2 regions of the Saccharothrix isguenensis genome follow, and region 1 is predicted to be linked to the other one. Evidence: predicted binding sites of a transcription regulator. Region 1 holds the regulator's gene; the other holds the start of a gene.

Region 1 (3,404 bases):
CGTGCAGATGGTGGACAGACCGGACGACCTGATCCCGTTCCTCCGCCAGCTCGGCCGCGACCACCGCAAGTTCGGTGTCGTCAACGTGCACTACGAGTCGGTCGGCATGGCCTTGCTGTCCGCGGTGAAGAAGTTCGCCGGGCCGGCGTGGACGCCGCAGGTCGAGATGGCCTGGGCCGAGGCGTACACGATCATGGCGCGGGCGATGCAGGAGGCCGCGGCGGCGGACGACGGGCCCGCCTACTGGCACGCGACCGTGCTGGAGCACCAGCGGGTGAGCTGGGACCTGGCCGTGGTGCGGCTGCAGCCCGATCACCCGGTCGGGTACCAGGCCGGTCAGTACGTGAGCGTGGAGACGCCGCAGCGCGCGCGGCTGTGGCGGTACTACTCGCCCGCCAACGCGCCGCGCGACGACGGCATCATCGAGTTCCACATCCGGTCGGTCGAGGGCGGGTGGGTGAGCCGGTCGGTCGTCGGGCACACGCAGCCCGGCGACGTGTGGCGCATCGGGCCGCCGATGGGCCGCCTGAGCGTCGACCGCAAGAGCGGCCGGGACGTGCTGATGGTCGCCGGCGGCACCGGTGTGGCGCCGATGCACGCGATCATCGACGAGATGGCCCAGTGGGGCGACAACCCGCGCGTGCACCTGTTCATGGGTGGGCGGACGCGGGAGGACCTGTACGACTTGGACAACCTCCAGCGGTTCGCCATGACCAACCCGTGGCTGACCGTCGTGCCGGTGCTGGAGTCGGACCCGGGTGCGCGCGGTGTCGAGCAGGGCACGCTGGCCGACGTGGTCACGCGCTACGGGGCGTGGGAGGAACGGGACGTGCTGGTGTGCGGCTCGCCGTCGATGATCCGCGCGACCGTGTCGCGGATGCTCGTCGCCGGGACGCCGCTGGACCGGATCAAGTACGACCCCTTCACCCTGGACTGACCTGGTCGCGGCACCGGTCCGGTCGTGGGCTGCCTGGTCCCGGCACCGGTCCGGTCGTGGGACTGCGCCGGCGGCGAGGGTTGCCGGTCGCGGGACGGACCGGCTGCGGGATGGGCCCGACTGCGCGACCGCCCTGGTCGAGATCTGGTCAACGGGACGGACTGGCCGCGCCGCCGGTCCAGGCGCGACCCCGTCGTGCGTGCGTGCCGGCTCAGGCAGGTCCCGACCACGCCGCGCCGAGCACCGCCGCCAGCGTCTCGGGCCTGCTGGTCTGGGGGCAGTGGCCGCCGTCGACCTCGATCGCCTCCACCCCGAGCCGTTCCCGCGCCGCACGGCGCATCCACGACGGGCGGAGGGTGCGGTCGTCGCGGGGCAGGACGTAGGTCGACGGGAGGCGCGGCAACTCGTGCACCTCGCGGTACGCCGAGGCGGGGTAGAAGAGGCGGAGGGACTGCAGGCCTGCCCGCACGTCGGCCAGGTCGCAGTCGTGGAACAGGAAGTACGCGGCGCGGGCGATGGCGGGCATCAGCAGGCCGGCGCCGGAGTGGCCGACGGGGACCGGGGCCGGCATGTCGCCCGCCTGGGCACGGGCGATCGCGGCGTAGTCGACGGCGCGCAGTCCGGCTGGTCGGTGGGCAGGTCCACGGCGACCGTGCGGTGGCCTCGACGGCGGAGCAGGTCCTCGACGGGGCGCCAGGCTGACGGCGACTGGGTCGTTCCGTGCACGAAGACGTAGTCCACGGGCCCCGGTCTGGCCGGGGTCCGGCGTCGCGGGGTTCCTCATGGTTCAACCGAGTAACGGGAACAGTGTTTCCGTACATATCTCGGCCATGATCACCCCATTGGGCGACACCGCGGTCAGCGCTCGGAGCGCCGGTCAGCGCTTGGAGTTCGGCTTCCAGACGACCAGGGCCGTCTCGTGGCGCACCGGGACCAGGTCACGGCGGTACGACGCGTGGACCGAGGCGGCGGCGTGCTCGGCGGCGGCCATGGCGGACGCGAGCTGCTCGGCCAGCTCGTTCACCCGGGCGCGCAGCGCGCCGACCTCGTTCTCCAGCTCGATGATCCGCTTGATGCCGGCCAGGTTCACGCCCTCCTCCTGGGACAGGCGCTGCACCTCCCGCAGCAGCACGATGTCGCGCATCGAGTACCGGCGCCCACCGCCGGAAGTGCGGCCCGGCGACACCAGACCCAGCCGGTCGTAGGACCGGAGGGTCTGGGCGTGCAGCCCGGACAACTGGGCCGCCACGGAGATGACGAAGAACGGGGTGTCCTCGTCGGTGCCGGGCGGGAACGGGAAGCTCACACCGACCTCTTCTCCAACAGGGCGTTGAGCTCGGCGCGCGGGTCGTGCTTCGCCGTCGCCGACGCGTAGCTCTCCAACGCCTCCCTCGCTTCGGCGTCCATGTTGTTCGGCACCGCCACGTTCAGCGTGATGAGCAGGTCGCCGACCTGGCCGTCGCGCTTGGCGATGCCCTTGCCCTTGGCCCGCAGCACCCGGCCACTGGCCGTGCCCGCGGGCACCTTCAAAGTCACCTTGCCCTCCAGCGTGGGCACGGTCAACGTCGTGCCGAGCGCCAACTCGGGGAACGTGACCGGCACGGTGAGGGTCAGGTCGTTGCCCGACCGCCCGAACAGCGGGTGCGGGTTGACGTGCACGCGCACGAACAGGTCGCCGTTGGGCCCGTTGTTGCGCCCTGGCTCACCCTGCCCGGCCAGCCGGATCCGCTGGCCGTCGTCCACGCCCGGCGGGATGCGGATGGTCAGCGTGCGGCTCTTCGTGCTCACGCCGTCGCCGCCGCACTCGGGGCACGGGTCGTCCACGATCCGCCCGGTGCCCCGGCAGTCGGTGCACGGCTCGGAGAACGCGAACGCGCCCTGGCTGCGGGTCACCAGACCGGCGCCGGCGCAGTTCCCGCAGGTCCGCGGCGTCGTGCCGGGACGTGCGCCGGAACCGGAGCACGTGCCGCAGGCCGCCGGGCTGGACAGGCGCATGGGCACGGTCGCGCCCTTGACGGCTTCGGTGAAGTCGATCCGCACGTCGGTCTCGACGTCCTCGCCGCGCCGCGGTCTGGCCGGCGACCCGGCCGCACCGGCCCGGCGGTTGAACAGGCCGCCTAGCAGGTCGCCGAGCCCGCCCATGCCGCCGGGCTGCTGCGCGCCCTGACGGCCGAACAGGTCGCCGACGTCGAACCCGCCGCCGCCACCGGTGCCGAACCCGCCGGGGAACCCGCCGCCTCCGGAGAAGAGGCGGCGGGCCTCGTCGTACTGCTTGCGCTTCGCGGTGTCCGAGAGCACGCCGTACGCCTCGGACACCGCCTTGAACCGCGCCTCTGCCTTGGCGTCACCGGGGTTGGCGTCGGGGTGCAGTTCCCGCGCCAACTTCCGGTACGCCTTCTTGATGTCGTCGGCCGAGGCGTCGGAGGTGACGCCCAGCTCGCGGTAGAAGTCCTTCTCGATCCAGTCA
Region 2 (3,404 bases), 1.2 Mb from region 1:
GAGCTGCGCCACCGCCCCGGCGTCAAGTTCCGCGAGCTGGAGGCCCTTCCGGTGCGCCGGTGAGCGGCCCTACGCCTTGCGCCCCACCCCGGCGTACGCGTTGATGAAGGCGTCCTCCGAGTCCCGCCGCCAGTCCGACAGCGGCACGACACCGGGTTCCACGACGTCCAGCCCGGCGAAGAAGGCGGCGACCTCGGCACCCGAGCGCAGCACCAGCGGGCTGTCGGTGCGCTGGTAGATGGCGTTCACCTTCTCGCCGCTCTTCTGCTCCTCCTGCGACACGCCGTCCCAGCTGCCGTGCGAGATGGCCACGAAGCTCCCGGGCGCCAGCGCGTCGCGGTACCGGGCGATCGCCCGGTGCGGCTCGTCCGCGTCCGGCACGAAGTGCAGCACGGCGACCATGAGCAGGCCGATGGGCCGGTCGAAGTCGAGCATCGCGTGGACTTGTTCGTTGCCCAGCACGGAGTCCGGGTCGCGCAGGTCGGCCTGGATGGCCGTGGCGAGCGGGTTGCCCGCGAGCAGCGCGGTGCTGTGGGCGACCGCGACGGGTTCCACGTCGGCGTACACGACCCGCGCGTCCGGGTTGGACTGCTGGGCGATCTCGTGCACGTTGCCCACGGTCGGGATGCCCGACCCGAGGTCCAGGAACTGGTCGATGCCCTGGGACAGCAGGTACCGCACGGCGCGGCGGAGGAACGAGCGGTTGGCCCGTGCCGCGCCGGACATGCCGGGGAAGATCTGCTCGACCGACTTGGCCGCCTCGCGGTCCACCGCGAAGTTGTGCGACCCGCCCAGGAAGTAGTCGTACATCCGGGCCGCGCTCGGCCGGTCCAGGTCCACGGATGACGGAACCCAGCTCGCCTGCTCCATGCGCACACATCTCCTCGTCAGTCGACTGCGTGATCGTTCCGGCGACGCGCACGCGGCGCAACCACCGAATGGACTCCCGTGCCCGGCTCACGGCCGCGCGGACGTCAGCGGGGTGGCCACAAGCCGTCCGCCGGGCACTCCTCCACCTCCGGCTCGTCCGCCGGCGGGACGAACGGCTCGATCCTCGTGGCCGCCGGGTACAGGGTGCGGAAGTCGGCGGCCAGCGCGGTCACGTCCACGCCCGCTTCCGGCAGCACCTGCGCCACCGCGGGCATGATCTCCACCCTGGCGAGCTCCGCCTTCTCCGGCTGCTCGGCGTACGCCTCCTGGAAGAAGGCGAAAGCCTCTTCCTTGGTCTGCGTGTACACGCCGCGGAGCCGGTCCGTGGACGCCAGGGCGGCGACACCGGCGCGCATGTCGTCGTCCGTCTTGAAGTACACCACCACGTGGTCATCGCACAGCATGTGGTCGCCCCGCGGCTCGACGATCGTCGACGTGACCGGCCCGGCCTGCGGCGACGACTCCTGGGCCGTGCACGCCGTCGACAAGAACATCGCCACCAGAACGCCGACCGCGCTCCACCGCTTCTTCATGGGCCGAATGCTGACATCCGGCACGGGGCCGAAACGGAACGGGGGTGCTCGCTCAGGGCGAACACCATCCGGAAACAATCCCGCGCTCACCTTGGTTGAGCCAAGCAGACTCAACTTTGGAGGGATCATGGGCGAGACGTTGGCGCTGCCGGTGCTGCCGCTGGACGACGTGGTCGTGCTGCCGGGCATGGTCGTGCCGATCCGCCTCAGCGGCTCGGACGCCACCGCCGAGGCCCGCGCCGCGATCGAGGCCGCGACGGCCGCCGGTGAGGCGGCCGGAGGTGGGACCCCGGGCGGTCGGTCGCAGGTGCTGCTGGTGCCCCGGCTCGACGGCAAGTACGCGAAGGTCGGCACGCTGGCCGTGATCGAGCAGGTCGGCCGGCTGTCCGGCGGCGAGCGCGCGGCCGTGGTGCGCGGCACGGAGCGGGTCCGCATCGGCACCGGCACGACCGGGCCGGGCGCGGCGCTGTGGGTGGAGGCGACGGTGGCGGACGAGCCGCCGGCGGACGACCACACCCGTGAGCTGGCCCGCGAGTACCGGGCGCTGGTCACCACGATCCTCCAGCAGCGCGGCGCGTGGCAGGTGGTCGACTCGGTGCAGCAGGTGGACGACCCGTCCGCGCTGGCCGACCTCGCCGGGTACGCCTCGTACCTGGGCGAGGACCGGAAAATCTGGCTGCTGGAGACCAGCGACGTCACGCAGCGGCTGGAGAAGCTGCTGGAGTGGGGCCGCGAGTACCTGACCGAGCTGGACGTGGCCGAGACGATCCGCAAGGACGTCAAGGAGGGTGTGGAGAACCAGCAGCGGGAGTTCCTGCTGCGCCGGCAGCTGGCCGCGATCCGCAAGGAGCTGGCCGAGCTGGACGGCAAGCCCGCCACCGAGGAGCAGGACTACCGGGCCCGGGTCGAGGGCGCGGACCTGCCGGAGAACGTGCGCAAGGCGGCGCTGGCCGAGGTCGACAAGCTGGAGCGGACGTCCGAGCAGTCGCCCGAGGTCGGCTGGATCAGGACGTGGCTGGACACGGTGCTGGAGCTGCCGTGGAACGAGCGCACCGAGGAGTCGTACGACATCGCGGGCGCGCGGGCCGTGCTGGACGCCGACCACGCCGGCCTGGACGACGTGAAGGAGCGCATCACCGAGTACCTGGCGGTGCGGCGCCGGCGGGCCGACCGGGGCCTCGGTGTCGTGGGCGGACGGCGTTCCGGCGCGGTGCTCGCGCTGGTCGGGCCGCCCGGCGTGGGCAAGACGTCGCTCGGCGAGTCGGTCGCGCGGGCCATGGGCCGCGAGTTCGTCCGGGTCGCGCTGGGCGGTGTGCGGGACGAGGCGGAGATCCGCGGCCACCGGCGCACGTACGTCGGCGCGCTGCCCGGCCGGATCGTGCGGGCCATCTCCGAGGCCGGTTCGATGAACCCGGTGGTGCTGCTGGACGAGATCGACAAGGTCGGCGCGGACTACCGGGGCGACCCGACCGCGGCGCTGCTGGAGGTGCTCGACCCGGCGCAGAACCACACGTTCCGCGACCACTACCTGGAGGTCGAGCTGGACCTGTCGGACGTGGTGTTCCTGGCCACGGCCAACGTGCTGGAGTCCATCCCCGGCCCGCTGCTGGACCGGATGGAACTGGTCCGGCTGGACGGGTACACCGAGGACGAGAAGGTCGTCATCGGCCGCGACCACCTGCTGCCGCGCCAGGTCGAACGGGCGGGCCTCACCTCCGACGACGTCACGGTGACCGAGGAGTCGTTGCGGAAGCTGGCGGGCGAGTACACGCGGGAGGCGGGCGTGCGGCAGTTGGAGCGCTCGCTGGCACGGGTCCTGCGGAAGGTGACGGCGCGGGTCGCGCTGGGCGAGGCCGAGTTGCCGGTGACGGTGGACGTGCCGGACCTGCGCGGCTACCTGGGCTCGCCCAAGCACACGCCCGAATCGGCCGAGCGGACGTC

The links. Region 1 encodes HspR, which represses chaperone genes until heat shock. Its sites were predicted from a motif close to ANNTTGAGTNNNNNNNACTCAANNT; they were not measured.
Region 2: lon (endopeptidase La) is a predicted target of HspR. The motif match lies at 1,556-1,580, and genes of this name have one in related genera.

What each region holds. Positions count from the first base shown of each region.
Region 1 is NZ_CP193626.1:7,830,868-7,834,271, forward strand. Features, by position in the region: gene ACRAKI_RS35535 (FAD-binding oxidoreductase) at 1-937, shown strand, start outside; gene ACRAKI_RS35540 (alpha/beta fold hydrolase) at 1,149-1,508, opposite strand; gene ACRAKI_RS35545 (heat shock protein transcriptional repressor HspR) at 1,815-2,243, opposite strand; gene dnaJ (molecular chaperone DnaJ) at 2,240-3,404, opposite strand, start outside.
Region 2 is NZ_CP193626.1:6,612,599-6,616,002, forward strand. Features, by position in the region: gene ACRAKI_RS29590 (cytochrome P450) at 1-63, shown strand, start outside; gene ACRAKI_RS29595 (SAM-dependent methyltransferase) at 70-870, opposite strand; gene ACRAKI_RS29600 (hypothetical protein) at 975-1,463, opposite strand; gene lon (endopeptidase La) at 1,591-3,404, shown strand, end outside.